Pseudoduganella dura: one gene and its partner. The main gene of each other region encodes a partner of the protein of the gene in region 2 in a complex. Links are inferred from orthologs where the notes say so. Each region holds a gene or a part of one and is shown on either strand. Other genes may lie near its edges. The genes, in order: rpsJ and nusB.

Region 1 (8,999 bases), 1.5 Mb from region 2 along the record:
TTTATATGGCTCATATTTCAGGAAACTTTTTTTCACGTAGAAATGGAAACAACTATGAATAAAATACGATGGCTCAGCATTTCAATTTTGATCGCCTTTTCAGCATGTTTTGGTAGTTGGTTTTTTACTAATAAGACGGTTACTAGCCACCAGAAGGATTGGCAAAAGCGGTCAGATCAACCTAAACAAGAGAAAACAAAGGCGCTGAATCTGCAAGCTCATCGAGAATACGCATTGGAAGTAATCAGCCTCGGCATTACTGTCGAAAAATACCGGCAAAATTCATTGTGGAAAATTCTTCAGGCAGGACAACCCTACGAGAGTATTAGAGAACAGGATCCAAAAAAATATGATTGGCAAAGATTCGACAAGGATGGGGTTTCAGGCTCTAGAGCATGTGATGCACTTGAAAATGGAGCTGGTCCATCACCAACTCACTGGGGGGTCCCAACCTTCTATGCTGGATCGCCAATAGCCGATCCAGATGGACAGCCGAGCGCAATGGATCCGATGGCCGGGCTAGCGAGCAGTGCAATTGGTACCGGCATAGCGTGGCATTTGTTTGTTACTGGCCCTTGGAAGCTGTCTGAAAGACCTGATGATTTACTAGAGGAAGTATTTGCTTTTTTCGATTCTCATCCTGATCTCCCATACGTGGTTCTCCTATCTGAAGACAGTTTGAGCACAAGAAACGACAACCTTCCTCATGGAGCACTTAAATTAGTTAAAGATGGCTATTACATCCCCGCCATGCCAGACTCTACCGCCGTATTTATTCTTGCCCGCCGCGAACGCGTCGAACCGCTGCGTCCTTTTGCTTGGAAAGACCCGGATAACGACTATCTCCAAGAGACACTTCGTAGAACATATTTCGCGCTGCAAGACAAAGTACCTACTGCCGAAAGACTCGCAAATCCTGAAAAACTGGTTCCTGTAGGCCGCCAACCCACTGTCGCCGAATGGCTCGCCACTGCCGATGCGTTCGCCAAAGGCAAACGCACCGATGCCAGCCTTGTCGCGCCCATCTTGGGGAACTTCAAACACTGGAATCACCAGCCGCCAAAGAACTGGAAACCAACCCCGTGGTTCCCTGTTCCCTGGAACGGCAACCAGCTTGCCGCGTTCGACAATTTGCCCACGCTCGGCTTCATCCATCGCCCCGTGTTCGTCCGTTTCGAAGACGAGCACGGCAAGCCGGTGACACGCCGAGAGCAGCGGCAGAAATTGCTGGAAGCCGGCTGGCAGCAGGCACTGAAAACACTGCCCGAAGCGGAGCGCGCCAAGGGCCCGGCCCGCATTATCGGCGCCTTCGGCAATCACACCGAACAACGGATTGCCTTCGAAGGCATGTTGCACCACTACGCCGAACAGGGCGGTCCGGAAATCGATACCGGCAACATGGCGCAGTTCATCGGTACCGACCACCGGATCGGCAACATGGGCGCGGCGACCTTCTTCGTGCAGATGGCGCTGGGCGTGATGGGCAGCTACAACGCCGGCGGCACGTCAGCCGCCGTCAACATGCGCGAAGCCGATGGCGCCAGCATCGTGTTCATCAGCCCACCTTCCGACGACAAGCGCAAGCAGCAGGGGGAACAATTTCGGCACAACGTGGAACCGGCAATCGATTCGAAGAATTATGAGATGCCGGTTGTCGATTGAGTGTTTACACTTTCTCGACGCTATCGATCAGGTTCGAACAAACTGGGCACCCACGAATTTTACGCTTACGAAAGGAACAACATGCGTAACGTCATTCGCCTCGGCGACCTCACCACCCATGGTGGAAAAGTCATTTCGGCAAAAGCCACGCACTTCAAGGTTGCCGGCATTGCCGTGGCCTGCGTGGGGGACCTGTGCGTATGCCCAATCCAGGGTCACAGCAACTGCCGGATCGTCAGCGGATCGGAGCGGCATCATATCAACGGCGTGGCGCTGGCCTTCGAAGGCGACGAGACGAGCTGTGGTGCCAAGCTGATCTCAAGTTTGGCTAACTTCAAGACCAGCTGAACGCGAGCGCTCAAAGAAAAACGGGCACCCGCCAATGCGAAGTGCCCGTTCCTTGATCCGGCGGCCGTCACGTCAGTGAAGCCGCCCGATGCGAATCTTGACAGATTATTGCAGCTTGATTTCGACGTCCACGCCAGCTGGCAGGTCCAGCTTCATCAGCGCGTCGACGGTCTTGTCGGTTGGATCCACGATGTCCATCAGGCGCTGGTGGGTACGGATTTCGAACTGGTCGCGCGAGGTCTTGTTCACGTGCGGGGAACGCAGCACGTCGAAACGCTGGATACGGGTCGGCAGTGGAACCGGACCTTTGACAACGGCGCCGGTGCGCTTGGCGGTGTCAACGATTTCCAGTGCGGACTGGTCGATCAGTTTGTAGTCGAAAGCCTTCAGGCGGATGCGGATCTTTTGATTTGGGGTGGACATGCTGATTCCTTAAAAAGAACGAACCGGGCATCGGTGGAAACCTTGCTCCGGCAATGTAGAAATATGCAACACACTACTAAACGACTGCTCTGACGTAAAAGCAGCGGGACCGGCATGATATCACGCCCTGTCCCGCTGCATCAACGCAAAAACTTAGGCGATGATCTTGGCAACAACACCGGCGCCGACGGTACGGCCGCCTTCACGGATTGCGAAGCGCAGGCCTTCTTCCATAGCGATCGGGGAGATCAGCTTGACGGTGATCGACACGTTGTCGCCCGGCATGACCATCTCTTTGTCCGCTGGCAGCTCGATCGAGCCGGTCACGTCCGTCGTACGGAAGTAGAACTGTGGGCGATAGTTGTTGAAGAACGGGGTGTGACGGCCGCCTTCGTCTTTCGACAGAACATAGATCTCGCCGGTGAAGTGGTTGTGCGGCTTGATCGAGCCTGGCTTGGCCAGAACCTGGCCACGCTGCACGTCTTCACGCTTGGTGCCGCGCAGCAGCAGGCCAACGTTGTCGCCGGCTTGACCCTGGTCCAGCAGCTTGCGGAACATTTCCACGCCGGTGCAGGTGGTCTTGACGGTGTCGATGATGCCGACGATTTCGATTTCTTCGCCGACTTTCACCACGCCGCGCTCGACACGACCGGTCACCACGGTACCGCGGCCGGAGATCGAGAACACGTCTTCCACAGGCATCAGGAAGGCGCCGTCCACAGCGCGCTCAGGCGTCGGGATGTAGGTGTCCAGAGCATCGGCCAGACGGATGATGCACTCTTCGCCCATTTCGCCAGGCTGGCCTTCCAGGGCCATACGTGCCGAACCTTTGATGATCGGCAGGTCGTCGCCAGGGAACTCGTACTTCGACAGCAGCTCGCGCACTTCCATTTCGACCAGTTCCAGCAGTTCTGCATCGTCGACCAGGTCGCACTTGTTCAGGAACACGATGATGTAAGGAACGCCAACCTGACGCGCCAGCAGGATGTGCTCGCGGGTCTGTGGCATCGGGCCGTCGGCCGCGGAGCACACCAGGATCGCGCCGTCCATCTGCGCAGCACCGGTAATCATGTTCTTGATGTAGTCGGCGTGGCCTGGGCAGTCAACGTGCGCGTAGTGACGGGCAGCGGTTTCGTACTCGACGTGCGCGGTGTTGATCGTGATGCCGCGTGCTTTTTCTTCCGGAGCAGCGTCGATCTGGTCGTAGGCTTTGGCTTCGCCGCCGAATTTCTTCGACAGCACCGTTGCGATCGCAGCCGTCAGCGTGGTTTTGCCGTGGTCGACGTGACCGATGGTGCCGACGTTGACGTGCGGTTTAGTCCGCTCAAACTTACCTTTTGCCATTTTATTTCTTCCTTAGAACTTTGATTTAAGGTTGTCCGGCCGGGATTTTGTCCCGGCCGATAAACGCTATTCTGAATTACTTCGCTTTTGCGGTCACGATTGCGTCGATAACGTGCTTCGGCGCTTCGGAGTAGTGCTTGAATTCCATCGTGTACGTTGCACGGCCTTGCGTTGCGGAACGCAGCGAGGTCGAGTAACCGAACATTTCGGACAGTGGCACTTCGGCCTTGATGATCTTGCCGCCGCCGCCCGGGATTTCGTCCATGCCCTGCACCATGCCGCGGCGGGACGACAGGTCGCCCATCACGTTACCGGCGTAGTCTTCCGGCGTTTCCACTTCCACGGCCATCATCGGCTCCAGGATGACCGGCGATGCCTTGCGGCAGCCGTCCTTGAATGCCATCGAACCGGCCATGCGGAACGCGTTTTCGTTCGAGTCCACGTCGTGGTACGAACCGAAGGTCACGGTGACTTTCACGTCGACGACCGGGTAGCCGGCCAGCACGCCGCTGTTCAGCGTTTCGCGCACGCCTTTTTCCACCGCAGGGATGTATTCGCGAGGAATCACACCGCCCTTGATGGCGTCGACGAACTCGAAGCCCTTGCCCGGTTCCTGCGGCTCGATCGTCAGCACGGCGTGGCCGTACTGGCCGCGACCACCGGACTGCTTGACGAACTTGCCTTCGACGTCGGTCACGGCCTTGCGGATCGTTTCGCGGTAAGCAACCTGCGGCTTGCCGACGGTGGCTTCCACGCCGAATTCGCGCTTCATGCGGTCGACGATAATTTCCAGGTGCAGCTCGCCCATGCCGCCGATGATGGTCTGGCCGGATTCTTCGTCGGTCTTCACGCGGAACGACGGATCTTCCTGTGCCAGGCGGTTCAGCGCCAGGCCCATTTTTTCCTGGTCGGACTTGGTCTTCGGCTCGACGGCCTGCTGGATCACCGGCTCAGGGAAGACCATGCGTTCCAGGATGATCACTGCCGACGGATCGCACAGCGTTTCGCCGGTGGTCACGTCTTTCAGGCCCACGGCTGCGGCGATGTCACCGGCGCGCACTTCCTTGATCTCTTCACGCTGGTTGGCGTGCATCTGCAGGATGCGGCCCAGGCGTTCCTTGCGGTTCTTCACCGAGTTCAGCACGGTGTCGCCGGAATTCACGGCACCGGAGTACACGCGGAAGAACGCCAGCTGGCCCACGAACGGATCGGTCATGATCTTGAATGCCAGCGCCGAGAATTTCTCGTCGTCGGCAGCCTTGCGGGTGACCGGCGCTTCGTCGTCGTCGGTGCCCTTGACCGGCGGGATGTCCAGCGGCGAAGGCAGGTATTCGATGACGGCGTCGAGCATGGCCTGCACGCCCTTGTTCTTGAACGCGGTGCCGCACAGCATCGGCACGATTTCCGAAGCGATGGTACGGTCACGCAGTGCCTGCTTGATCTCGGCTTCGGTCAGGTCGCCTTCTTCCAGGTACTTGTTCATCAGTTCTTCGGACGATTCGGCAGCCGCTTCGACCATCTTCTCGCGCCACTCGGCAGCGGAATCGGCCAGCTCGGCAGGGATATCCTTGTAGTCGAACTTCATGCCCTGGGACGCGTCGTCCCAGATGATGGCTTTCATCTTGACCAGGTCGATCACGCCGGTGAAGTTTTCTTCGGCGCCGATCGGGATCTGGATCAGGACCGGGTTCGCCTTCAGGCGAGCGCGCATCTGCTCGTAGACCTTGAAGAAGTTGGCACCGGTACGGTCCATCTTGTTGACGAAGGCCAGGCGTGGCACTTTGTACTTGTTAGCCTGACGCCACACGGTTTCCGACTGCGGCTGCACGCCACCCACTGCGCAATACACCATGCAGGCGCCATCGAGCACGCGCATCGAACGTTCCACTTCGATCGTGAAGTCGACGTGGCCCGGGGTATCGATGATGTTGATGTGGTGCTCAGGGAAGTTGTTCGCCATGCCCTTCCAGAAGCAGGTCGTCGCGGCCGACGTGATCGTGATGCCGCGCTCTTGTTCCTGCTCCATCCAGTCCATGGTGGCTGCGCCGTCGTGGACTTCACCAATCTTGTGGTTCACGCCGGTGTAGAACAGCACGCGTTCGGTGGTGGTGGTCTTACCAGCGTCGATGTGAGCGGAAATACCGATGTTGCGGTAGCGCTCGATGGGGGTCTTGCGGGCCATAATGAGATCCTAAATCTTTGAATGGACAAAACCGAGCAACACTTTTGAATCAAAAATGCGCCCGGCTTGAACAAATGGCCGGACATGCCGGCCGGAATTTTAGAAGCGGAAGTGCGAGAACGCTTTGTTCGCTTCAGCCATACGGTGCACCTCGTCACGACGCTTCATCGCGCCGCCGCGGCCTTCCGCAGCTTCCAGCAGCTCGCCACCGAGGCGTTGCGGCATGGATTTTTCGCTGCGCTTGTTCGCAGCTTCACGCAGCCAGCGCATCGACAGGGCCAGGCGGCGCACTGGGCGCACTTCAACCGGCACCTGGTAGTTGGCGCCGCCGACACGGCGGGACTTCACTTCAACCATTGGCTTGGCGTTGTTGATTGCTGCGGTGAACACTTCCAGTGGATCCTTGCCGGATTTTTGCTGGATATGGTCGAACGCACCGTAGATGATGTTTTCTGCGACCGACTTTTTGCCGGACAGCATCAACACGTTAACGAACTTGGCGACTTCGGTGTTGCCGAATTTTGGATCCGGCAGAATTTCGCGCTTGGGTACTTCACGACGACGTGGCATGTCTTTTCCTTCATGTCTTCAGTTGAGTGCCTCTTGATCGACACTCGCGTGGGCCTTCATGGCCTCACACTTACTCGGCCTCGCGGCCGCCTCAACTCATTTAAACTGCAAGAGTATTACTTCTTGGCCTTAGCGCGCTTCGCACCGTACTTCGAGCGAGCTTGCTTACGGTCCTTGACGCCCTGGGTATCCAGCGAGCCGCGAACCATGTGGTAACGCACACCCGGCAAGTCTTTGACACGACCGCCGCGCAGCAGCACGACACTGTGCTCCTGCAGGTTGTGGCCTTCACCGCCGATGTACGAAATGACTTCGAAACCGTTGGTCAGGCGTACCTTGGCAACTTTACGCAGTGCCGAGTTAGGCTTCTTAGGAGTGGTGGTGTACACGCGGGTGCACACGCCACGCTTTTGCGGGCAGTTTTCAAGTGCCGGCGATTTGCTTTTCACGACCAGTGCGGTACGTGGGCTGCGAATCAATTGATTGATGGTTGGCATCGTTCTAAATCCAACAAAATTACAGCAATGACATTCCCGGCTGTCGCGCATGCTTGCAAGCGCTCCCGGGGGCTAAAACCAGTTTCTCGGCCGGCGCCAACAGCCCTGCAAAGTTTCCGTGCGACTGATTTGCAAATGACGCAAATCGCCGGAACGAGGCGTATACGAGGCGCAGACTAAAATGAGAACTCACGAGTATAGACTGGGCTCAAGGCCCAGTCAACCAGTTTACAAATCAGTCATGCAAGCAATGCCCTGCCCGCCCGGGCCAAAAGCGCCGATAATAGCGCCCGTCCCGTCATCCGCCCACCATGTTCCCGCTGCCGCCGCTGCCTTCCCCGCCCGCCCTGCCCCGCCCTGCCCACCTGTTCATCCTGCTCAGCTACCTGGCGCTGTCGCTGGTACCGTGGATCCGCGTGCTGCTCGGCAACCCGCTCGAACACGGCTGGCACATCCTCGGCATCGAGATCGCCGCCTGGACCGCCGTCTGGGCCGTGTTCAAGCGCCCCGCCTATTTCCACTGGCTGCTGATCCCGGCATTCATGGCGCTGCCGACGGAAATCTACCTGCTGGTGTTTTACGGGCAGGGCATTTCCACGCACCACCTCGGCATCCTGGCCGAAACGAGCCCGATGGAAGCGCTCGAGTTCCTCGGCCAGAAAGTCTGGACGATGGTGGCCGTGATGGCACTGGTCGCCGCCTGGTGGGTCATGACATTCCGCGCCGCGCGGCTGACCCGCGGGCTGGACTGGCAGGGCCCGTCGCGCCCGCTGGCGCTGGCCCTGCTCGGCGTGTTCGCGCTGCTGGCGGCCTATGCGTGGGAATTCGGCGCCGGCCAGCCGCCGGCCGCCTCCGCATCGGCGTCGGCCGCATCGGCGGGCGCCTCCGCCGGCGGCAGCCGCGGCGCGCATGTCACCGGCTGGAAGCTGGCGCCGCTGCCGGGATGGGCCCGCCCGCCGCTGCCGTTCGCTGTCTTCATCGATTCCTGGCCGTTCGGCCTCGCCGCGCGCGGCATCGATTTCTACCGCGAACGGCGCTACCTCGCCGAGCTGAACGAAACCAGCCGGCATTTCCGCTTCGGCGCCGACCAGCCCGGGGCGGACGACGTGCCGGAAACGATCGTGCTGGTGATCGGCGAATCGGCGCGCCAGGATCGCTGGCGGCTGTTCGGCTACAGCCGCGACACCAACCCGCTGCTGGGGCAGGAAGCGAACCTGGTGCCGTTGCCGGACGTGATCACGGCGGTCTCGGCCACCCGGTTGTCGGTCCCCGTCATCATCTCCAGGAAGCCGGCACGCCAGAGCCTGAAGGACGGGTTCAGCGAAAAGTCGTTCATCACAGCCTACAAGGAAGCGGGCTTTCGCACGTGGTGGCTGTCGAACCAGATTTCGTTCGGCAAGTTCGACACCCCCGTTTCGGTGTTCGCGCGCGAGGCGGACGTGGTGCAGTTCACCAACCTGGGCGGCTTTTCGGCCAAGTCCAACCTCGACGAGGTGCTGTTCGAGCCGCTGCGCCTGGCCATGGCCGATCCCTCGCCCAAGAAGCTGATCGTGCTGCACACGCTGGGCAGCCACTGGAACTACAGCCAGCGCCATCCGCAGTCGTTCGACCGCTGGCGGCCGTCGCTGTTCGGCATCGACAAGCCGGTCTACACTGATCTCGCCATCAAGGAGCAGCTCAATAACAGCTACGACAACGCCATCCTGTATACAGACTGGTTCCTCGCCCAGGTGATCGATCGGCTGAAGTCCACCCGGCACCCCACCGCGATGCTGTACGTGGCCGACCACGGCCAGACACTGTACGACGGCAGTTGCCGCCTGGCCTTCCACGGCCACAACACCCAGCATGAATTCCGCGTGCCGGCATTCATGTGGTACTCGGACGGCTACGGCGACCGCTACCCCGGCAAGGTGCGCGAACTGCGCCGGCACCGCAAGGCGAAGCTGGCCACCGAAAACATGTTCCACACG
Region 2 (8,770 bases):
TGCTGATCGCGCCTTTGCCATCCTTGATGCCACCGGACCAGACGGCCGAACCGTTCGTCTTCATATCGATCTCCTCAACAGGGTTGGTTGGTAAAGCCCCCGTATCTTAAGCCGGCAGGCGGGGAGCTGACGTCCCGCTTGCGGTAGAGGCCCCGTATTCCCCGCATCCGGTCCGGCCCGATCGTACCGATCGCACCGGCAGCCGCCCGCGAGGCTTGTCGTGCGTCAACTCCTCGTTTGCGACCCGAAAGACGCGCCGGCAAGGTGGAGGAGGTCAGCCGAACCTGGCGGCCGGCACGCCGGCGACCCCGGCCTGCACCGAGAACAGCGCCCCGGCCAGCGGGTCGGCCGCACGCTGCGCCGCATCGAAGCCCTGCCAGGCGCTGGTGATGTACAGCGTCTTCAGGTCGGCGCCGCCGAACGCCACCGACGACGGCTGCGCCACCGGCACCCGGATCGTCGCCAGCAATTCGCCGCCCGGGCTGTAGCGGCACACGCGGCCGCCGCCCCACTGGGCGATCCACACGCAATCCTCGCTGTCGACGGTCATGCCGTCGGGCGAGCCTTCGCCGTCGCCGAACTGGCGCCACAGGTGCGGGGCACCGAGGCTGCCGTCGGCCTTCACTTCATACGCATAGGTGCGGTTCAGGAAGCTGTCGTTGTGGTACATCGTGCCGCCGTCCAGGCTGAACGTGGGGCCATTGCAGATATGGTGTTCGGGCAGTGCCACGTGCAGGCTGCCGTCCGGGTCCAGCCGGAACAGCTTGCCGTCCGGGCGGCTCACGTCGCGCGCGTTCATCGAACCGGCCCAGATCCGGCCGGCCGCGTCGGCCTTCGCGTCGTTCAGGCGGATGCCGGTATCGGCGCCGGGCAGCGCGTGCAGGTATTCGAAGCGGTGCGATCCATCTTCTTCCAGCCACAGGCGCACGATGCCGTCGCGCAGGCCCGCCATGAAGCCGTCCCCATCCTTGCGGGGCACCAGCCAGCACACATGATCCGGCAGCGGCCACGCGTGGCGGGTGCCGTCGGCGCCGGTGCCGGCATCGAGCGCGTGCAGCGTGTTGCCGACCAGGTTGACGAAATACAGGCGGTTCTGTTCGGGAATCCAGACGGGGCCTTCGCCCAGTTCGGCGCCCAGCGGCCACAGGTTTTGCGGGGTCATATCGATCAGCTAGTTGACAGGAAGCGTTAACTTAACCGAAAACTCTTGGCGCGGGGGCGTGCAGGGCGCTACCGATCGGAATTGTGATCGCAGGGGCTGCGCAGGTTATCAGTCCAATGAGCGGTAAGCTGCGCAGCAGTCTGCGCGGCCGGGTGGCCGGCTTACGCGACGCGCCGCGGTTGCGCCAGGTCGAACGCTTCGCGCACCGCCTGCCGCAGCTCGTCGTCGTCCCACGGCTTGGTGAGGAACTTGTAGATGGCGCCGCGGTTGACGGCGTCCATGATCGACGCATGGTCGGCATAGCCGGACAGTAGCATGCGCACCGTGTGCGGGTACATTTCGCGGATGCGCGCCAGCAGCTCGGTGCCGTTCATCTGCGGCATGCGCTGGTCCGAGATGATCACCTGCACATCGTTTAGCGGCAGCAGTTCCAGCGCCTGCACGGCGCTGCTGGCCACCAGCAGGCGCCAGCCTTCGCGGCGGAAGACCCGCTCCAGCGCGCGCAGCACGCCGGGCTCGTCGTCCACCAGCAGCAGCGTGCGCTCGGCCGGCGGCACGGCCGCCAGCGGCGCCAGCGTGCGCTGTTCGCGCAGCAGCGCTTCCAGCCCATCGGCCGGCAGCGGGCGGCTGAACAGGTAGCCCTGGATCTTGTCGCATCCCATGTCGCGCAGGAAGGCCAGCTGGCCTTCCGTTTCCACGCCTTCGGCTACCACCACCAGGTTCAGGCCGTGCGCCAGCGCCGTGGTGGCGCGCGCGATCGCCGCGCTGCGCGGTTCGGTGGTGATGTTGCGCACGAAGGTCTGGTCGATCTTCAGCTTGTCGAGCCGGAAGCGCGACAGGTAGCCCAGCGACGAGTAGCCGGTGCCGAAATCGTCCAGCGAGATCGATACGCCGAGCGCGGCCAGTTCGTTCAGCTGCATCTGCGTGTACTCGCTGTCGTTCATCATCACCGTTTCGGTCAGTTCGACCTCGAGCCAGCGCGGCGCCAGCCCGCTCGCGGCCAGCGCGGCTCGCACCACGTCGGGCAGCGTGCCCGCCGTGAACTGCCGCGCCGACACGTTCACGGCCACCGTCAGCGGCGGCAGGCCGGCCGCCTGCCACGCCTTGTTCTGCCGGCATGCTTCGCCGATGACCCAGTTGCCGATCTCGAGGATCAGGCCGCTGTCCTCGGCCAGCGGGATGAAGTCGCCCGGCGGCACGTTGCCCAGCTCGGCGCTCTGCCAGCGCAGCAGCGCTTCCACGCCGCTCACGCGCCCGTCCGGCAGCGATACCTGCGGCTGGTAATGCAGGCGCAACTCGTTGCGCTCGATCGCATGGCGCAGGTGGATCTCCAGCGACATCCAGCGCAGCGCGTGCGCGTTCATTTCGCCGGTGTAGAAGTGGAAGTTGTTGCGGCCGTTGTCCTTCACGTGCGACAGCGCCACGTCCGCGCCGGTCAGCAGCGCGCCCGGCGTGGCGCCGTCGCGGGGGTAGATGCTGATGCCGACCGAGGCCGTCACGTACAGGTCCTGGCCCGCCAGCTGCACCGGCTCGGCCACCTGTTCCAGCAGCCTGCGCACGGTGACGATGATGTCGTCGACGTTCTGGCAGCGCGTCAGCACCAGCGCGAATTCGTCGGCGCCCAGGTGCGCCAGCGTGTCGCCGGGCGGCACGATGCGCGTTACGCGGCGGGCGATTTCCTGCAGGAGCGCGTCGCCGGTGGGGTGGCCCAGTGCGTCGTTGATGCGCTGCAGCCGGTCGATGTCGAACAGCAGCAGGGCCACCTGCATGCCGTCGTGCTCGGCCGCGGCCATGGCCAGCTGCAGCCGGTCGTTCAGCAGGTTGCGGTTCGGCAGCAGCGTCAGCGGATCGTGGTTGCTGAGGAAATCGAGCTGCGTGTGCGCTTCCTTCAGCGCGCTGATGTCGCTCGATACGGAAACGTAGGCCACCACCTGCTCGCGCTGGTCGCGCACCGCGTTGATGCGCAGCCGCTCCGGGTACACCTGGCCGTTCTTGCGGCGGTTCCAGATCTCGCCGGACCATTGTCCTTCGGTTTCCAGCGCCTGCCACATGGCGCGGTAGAACGCGCCGTCATGCCGGCCCGAGCGCAGCAGCCGCGGGTTCTGGCCCACCACTTCGCGTTCGAGGTAGCCGGTGGTCTGCTCGAACGCGGGATTGACGCCGATGATGCTGCCGCGGGCGTCGGTCATCGTGATGCTGTCCTGCGTGCTGTCGAACACCTGGGCCGACAGCCGCAGCCGCTCCTCGAGCGCGCGGCGCGCCGTGATGTCGCGCAGGATGCTGGTAAAGATCGCCTCGCCGTTCACGTTCACCGCCGACAGCGCCAGTTCGCCGGTGAATTCCTCGCCGTCCTTGCGTTTCAGCGTGAGTTCGACGATGCGGTTGCTGTAGGAGCGCTCGCGGTTCTTGCGGTAGCGCTGCACGCGTTCGCGGTGTGCCGGCAGCGAGCTCTCGGCGATCAGCAGGGTGATCGGCTGCCCCACCATTTCCTGTTCCTTGTAGCCGAACATCGCCTCGGCCGCGCGGTTGAAGTGCAGGATGCGTTCTTCCTGGTCGGTGCCGATGATCGCGTCCGGCGCCGATTGCGTCATTGCCCGGTAGCGTGCCTCGCTGGTGCGCAGCGCCGCATCGGCGCTGCGCCGCGCCGATGCTTCCATCTGCAGCTGCGCCGCGTGCCGCTGCACCACCTCGTACAGGTTCATGTTTTCATAGGCCACGGCGAGCTGCGCGGCCAGCATGCGGATGAACTGTTCGTCGGTGTCGTCGAAACACGCGGCGCCACGGCGGTTGGCCGCGTACAGCCAGCCATACAGGTGGAACTGGTCGCGCACGGCCAGGCCCAGCAGGTTGGCCACCTCCGGGTGGCCGCCCGGCAGCGCCGGCATGTCGCCATCGGCCCGGCAGCGGCGCAGCACGTCGCGCCGGTCCATCATCGCACCGGGGAACGCGCCGCGCTCCACCAGCACCGGCTGCACCAGCGCGGCGTCGATGCCCACCGTTTCCACGTGCTGCACGTCGTTTTCATGCGCGTCGAGCAGGCACAGCACCACGATGTCCGCATGCAGGATCGCATCGGCGGCGGCGCAGAAGCGTCGTGCCATCGCGCCGGCATCGCGTTCGCCGTTCAGGCGCAGCGACAATTCGTGCAAGGCGGCCATCCGCTCGACGGTGCTGTCCGGCGCCCGGGGAGGCGCGGCCGGTGAATCCGGGGACGGCGCCGCGGCCGGCGAAGCGGGGAAGGGCGCCGCAACCGGCGGCGCAAAGAAAAGCGCCGTGGCCGGCGGCGCGACGGCGCGGGCGACTTCGTCGTGCAAGTTGGGGTACGCTTCTTCCAGCCCCAGTTCCAGGTTCACCGCTTCCAGGATGGCCTGGGGTTCGGCCGGCTTGGGCAGCACGGTGCGCACGCCGCAGGCAGTGCCCATCGCCCGCAGTTCGGGCAGCGAATAGGTGGCGGAAAAGAAGATGACCGGCGTATGGGCCAGCTCCGGCGTGGCACGCAGGTGCTGCACGAATTCGTAGCCGTCCATCGTGGGCATCAGGATGTCGGTGATCACCAGGTCGGGGCGATGCCGGTGGCACAGCTCGAGCGCCTGGGCGCCGTCCACGGCTTCGAATACGGTGTGCGACGTGAACCCGAGCAATGTCAGCAGGTAGTCACGGTTGGTGGGGCGGTCGTCGACGATCAGAATGGTGGGCATGATGCCTTTTCGGCAAGTCGGTCCTGTGAAATCATGCTACTCCGCCCTCCTGGCGGCGGGCGCACGCCTGTTGTCCTGTTCGCCGATCATAGCTGCCACTGTCCAGCTTGCCTATAGTTTTGTTGGTTTTCAAACAAGCATGACAGCTTGTTCCACGGTAAATGCCAATGCGAACGGGACAGTGGCGCGGGCGCAGCGGATAGTCGGGTGAAAGCGCGCCAAATCCATTAAAATAGCGGGTTGCGAAACACGCCAAGGATTTATTACATGACTATCTCCAGCACCGAAGAAATCGTCGCCGAGCTGCGCGCCGGGCGCATGGTGATCCTGGTCGATGAAGAAGACCGCGAGAACGAGGGCGACCTGGTGCTGGCGGCGGATTTCGTCACGCCGGAAGCCATCAATTTCATGATCCGCCACGCGCGCGGCCTGGTTTGCCTGACGCTGGCCGAAGAAATCGTCGACCGGCTTGAACTGCCCCTGATGGCCACCCGCAACGGTACTTCGTTCGGCACCAACTTCACGGTATCGATCGAGGCCGCGGAAGGCGTCACCACCGGCATCTCGGCGGCCGACCGCGCCCGCACGATCCAGGTGGCCGTCGCCAAGGGCGCCAAGCCGGAAGACCTGGTGCAGCCGGGCCACATCTTCCCGCTGCGTGCCGTCAAGGGCGGCGTGCTGATGCGCGCCGGCCACACGGAAGCGGGCTGCGACCTGACCGCGATGGCGGGCCTGACGCCAGCCTCGGTGATCTGCGAGATCGTCAAGGACGACGGCACGATGGCGCGCCTGCCGGACCTGCTGGAATTCGGCAAGGAGCACGGCCTCAAGATCGGCACGATCGCCGACCTGATCCACTACCGCAGCGCCAAGGAATGCATGGTCGAACGGGTAGCCGAGCGCGAACTGCGCACGGCGCACGGCGACTTCCGCATGATCGCGTTCCGCGACACCCCGAGCGGTTCGGCCCACCTGGCGCTGGTGCACGGCGACCTGGCCGCGGATGCCGAAGCGCTGGTGCGCGTGCACCAGCCCGTGTCGATCCTGGACCTGCTGGAAACGGAAGCCACCACGCACTCGTGGAACGTGTCGGCCTCGCTGAAAGCCATCAAGGCGGCCGGGCAGGGCGTGATGGTGCTGCTGAACTGCGAGGAAACGGCCGACCAGCTGTTCGGCCAGCTGGCCGCGCTCGACAAGGGCGCCAGGCCGCAGGGCCGTGCCGCCAGCATGGACCTGCGCACCTATGGCATCGGCGCCCAGATCCTGCGCGCCCTCGGCGTGCGCCGCATGAAGCTGCTGGCAAGCCCGCGCAAGATGCCGTCGATGGCGGGCTTCGATCTCGAAGTGACCGGCTACCTGGCCAAACCCGAAGCGTAATCCTTCCATACACTATATAAGAGGCCCATCATGACCGTAGGAACCTACGAAACCAATCTGAACGGCGAAGGCTTGCGCATCGGCATCGTCCAGGCCCGGTTCAACGAAGATGTGTGCCACGGCCTGCTGTCGGCATGCCTGGCCGAGCTGAAACACCTGGGCGTGGCGGACGAGGACGTGCTGCACGTGACCGTGCCGGGCGCGCTGGAAATCCCGCTGGTGCTGCAGAAAATGGCCGAGTCCGGCCAGTTCGACGCGCTGGTGGCACTGGGCGCCGTGATCCGCGGCGAAACGTACCACTTCGAGCTGGTGTCGAACGAATCCGGCGCCGGCATCACCCGCATCGGCCTCGATTTCAGCATCCCCATCGCCAATGCCGTGCTGACCACCGAGAACGACGAGCAGGCCGAAGTGCGCATGGCGGGCAAGGGCGCCGATGCGGCCCGCGTGGCGGTCGAGATGGCGAACCTGGCGATCGCGCTGGAAGAGCTGCAGACCGACGGCGCCGAAGACGAATAAACGACGCAATCATGCGACGAAAGCAATACTGAAGGAACAACCATGAATGATAAAGCTGCGCACGCCAACCCCAGCAAGAGCCGCACGCCGCGCCACCGCGCGCGCGAGTTCGCGCTGCAAGGCCTGTACCAATGGCTGCTGAACAATGAGCCGGCGAAGACGGTCGTCAACAACATCCGCGGCGCCCACGGTTTCGAGAAGGCCGACGGCGATTTCTTCGCGGCGCTGCTGTATGGCACGATCGAGCAATCGGTGGGGCTGCGCGAAGGGTTCGCACCGCTGGTCGACCGCGGCATCAACGAACTGTCGCCGATCGAACACGCCGTGCTGCTGCTCGGTGCCTATGAGCTGAAGAACAACCCGGAAATCCCGTACCGGGTCGTCATCAACGAGGCGGTCGAGCTGGCCAAGTCGTTCGGCGGCATCGACGGCCACAAGTATGTCAACGGCGTGCTCGACAAGCTTGCCCCGCGCCTGCGCGCGGATGAAGTGGCGGCCGACAAGAAGCGCTGATCTTCCCGCCAGCCGCCAACAAAAGAGCCACCTTCGGGTGGCTTTTTCGTTGGCCTGGATCAGTTTCTGAAAATGTTGCCTGAAACCGGGGTCTGACCCCGAATTTTGGAAACATCACCGGCATGCAGGCAATAAAAAAGCCACCGTTCGGTGGCTTCGGTTTGATGACTGGGTCCGATCACAGGCCGGCCAGTTGCTCCGCTTCGGTCTTCGGCGTGGCCGGTTCCGCGGCCTTCGGTTCCGCACTTGCCGTGACGGTGGCCGGGGTGGGCGCGGAAGGGCGGGTGAAGGTCGGCACTTTCTTGCCGGCCGAGACCTGCTTCAGGCGCTTGTATTCGGCCAGGACCTTCGAGCCGTAGCCGTCGTCCGTTTCGAAGGCGGCGGCGCCGACGTAGGTCTTCAGCCCCGCTTCCACCGAGCCGCCGCGCGTCACGTAATCCTTCAGGATCAGCGAGCCGACACGGATATTGGCGACCGGGTTCAGTGCGGCCTGCACGCCGCCCAGGTCCTGGAACTTGTCGTGGTGGACCTTGGACATCACCTGCATCAGGCCTTGCGCGCCCACCGGGCTTTCGGCGAACGGGTTCAGGCCCGATTCGATCGCCATCACGGCCAGGATCAGCAGCGGGTCGATCTTGATTTCGCGCGCCGTCACGTAGGCGGTGGAGACGAGCATGTTGGCCGCGTCGTTGGCCACGCGGTAACGTTTCGACAGCCAGGTGGTGACCCATTGCTGCTGCTTGCGGGTACCCACCAGCGCCTTTTCCTCGGCGGCGCTGAGCGGTTTGTCGACATCGGCGGCGGCGGTGACCGCCGGCGCTTCCATCAGCTCGTGCAGCGGCGGTGCCGCGACGGTGGCTGCCACGGGAGCGGGCATGGGGGGCGCTGGATGGGCCAGCGATTGCGTCAGCGTGCGTGCCAGGTCCGGACGGGCCCACAGCACGGCGATGATGACGATGGCGGACACGCCGAACAGTGTGAAGGCGTGTTGCGCGGTGGTGAAAATGCTGCGCACGGAGATGCGCTGCGCGCCGAAGCGCGCGACCGGTCCGGAGACCAGCGAACGGGTGGCCAGGGCCAACCCAGTGAAACGATTATCCATAGAACTCCCTGCAATGACCGTAAAAGCATGCCCCCGCCGCGCGCAGTCGCGCGACACCGTTGCTGTGCAATTGCCGTGCATCAGATGTGTTATCGTCCGCCGCCGCCGGGAAGCGCGCGAGCTGGAACGCCTTCATTGCTTGCCAGAGCTGATTGTTTGTTTGAATCAGTCGCAATACAACTTTGTTCGGGGAGGTAAGGTCAAAAGCCGGTTCAGACTGAACCCAGGCTTGAAACCGGTAAGGCAGACGCCTTGGGAGAACACTCCTTAAAATGTTTGTGGAGCCCCGACTCCGTGAATGAATGAGCGACACGTAGTTGGCATTTTTGCCATGTCCTCTTCAAGTAGGTCGAATTGTAGAAGGCGTTTTATATCAAGTCAATACTAACGCGAGCGTTC

The links.
Region 1: the proteins of nusB (region 2) and rpsJ are in contact, whole or in part, in a solved structure (PDB 3D3B), measured with the Escherichia coli proteins. The link is inferred for Pseudoduganella dura from one-to-one orthologs.

The regions. Positions count from the first base shown.
Region 1 is NZ_WNWM01000002.1:2,673,141-2,682,139, forward strand. Bases 775-3,700 are described here. They hold rpsJ (30S ribosomal protein S10), read right to left. Parts: upstream 2,434-3,700; coding sequence 2,116-2,433; downstream 775-2,115. Other genes in these bases: GJV26_RS11715 (type VI lipase adapter Tla3 domain-containing protein), read left to right, coding at 775-1,662; GJV26_RS11720 (PAAR domain-containing protein), read left to right, coding at 1,744-2,010; tuf (elongation factor Tu), read right to left, coding at 2,587-3,700. In the rest of the region: more of GJV26_RS11715, read left to right, coding at 1-774; more of tuf, read right to left, coding at 3,701-3,777; fusA (elongation factor G), read right to left, coding at 3,854-5,959; rpsG (30S ribosomal protein S7), read right to left, coding at 6,059-6,529; rpsL (30S ribosomal protein S12), read right to left, coding at 6,646-7,026; GJV26_RS11750 (phosphoethanolamine transferase), read left to right, coding at 7,338-8,999. UniProt on the Escherichia coli protein: Involved in the binding of tRNA to the ribosomes. Part of the processive rRNA transcription and antitermination complex (rrnTAC). The complex forms an RNA-chaperone ring around the RNA exit tunnel of RNA polymerase (RNAP).
Region 2 is NZ_WNWM01000002.1:1,178,115-1,186,884, reverse strand. What follows is about bases 5,837-8,533. They hold nusB (transcription antitermination factor NusB), read left to right. Parts: upstream 5,837-6,798; coding sequence 6,799-7,269; downstream 7,270-8,533. Other genes in these bases: GJV26_RS05365 (lytic transglycosylase domain-containing protein), read right to left, coding at 7,448-8,371; ribH (6,7-dimethyl-8-ribityllumazine synthase), read left to right, coding at 6,268-6,756; ribBA (bifunctional 3,4-dihydroxy-2-butanone-4-phosphate synthase/GTP cyclohydrolase II), read left to right, coding at 5,837-6,237. Outside these bases: GJV26_RS05405 (OsmC family protein), read right to left, coding at 1-64; GJV26_RS05400 (SMP-30/gluconolactonase/LRE family protein), read right to left, coding at 275-1,162; GJV26_RS29875 (EAL domain-containing protein), read right to left, coding at 1,324-4,860; more of ribBA, read left to right, coding at 5,128-5,836. UniProt on the Escherichia coli protein: Part of the processive rRNA transcription and antitermination complex (rrnTAC). The complex forms an RNA-chaperone ring around the RNA exit tunnel of RNA polymerase (RNAP).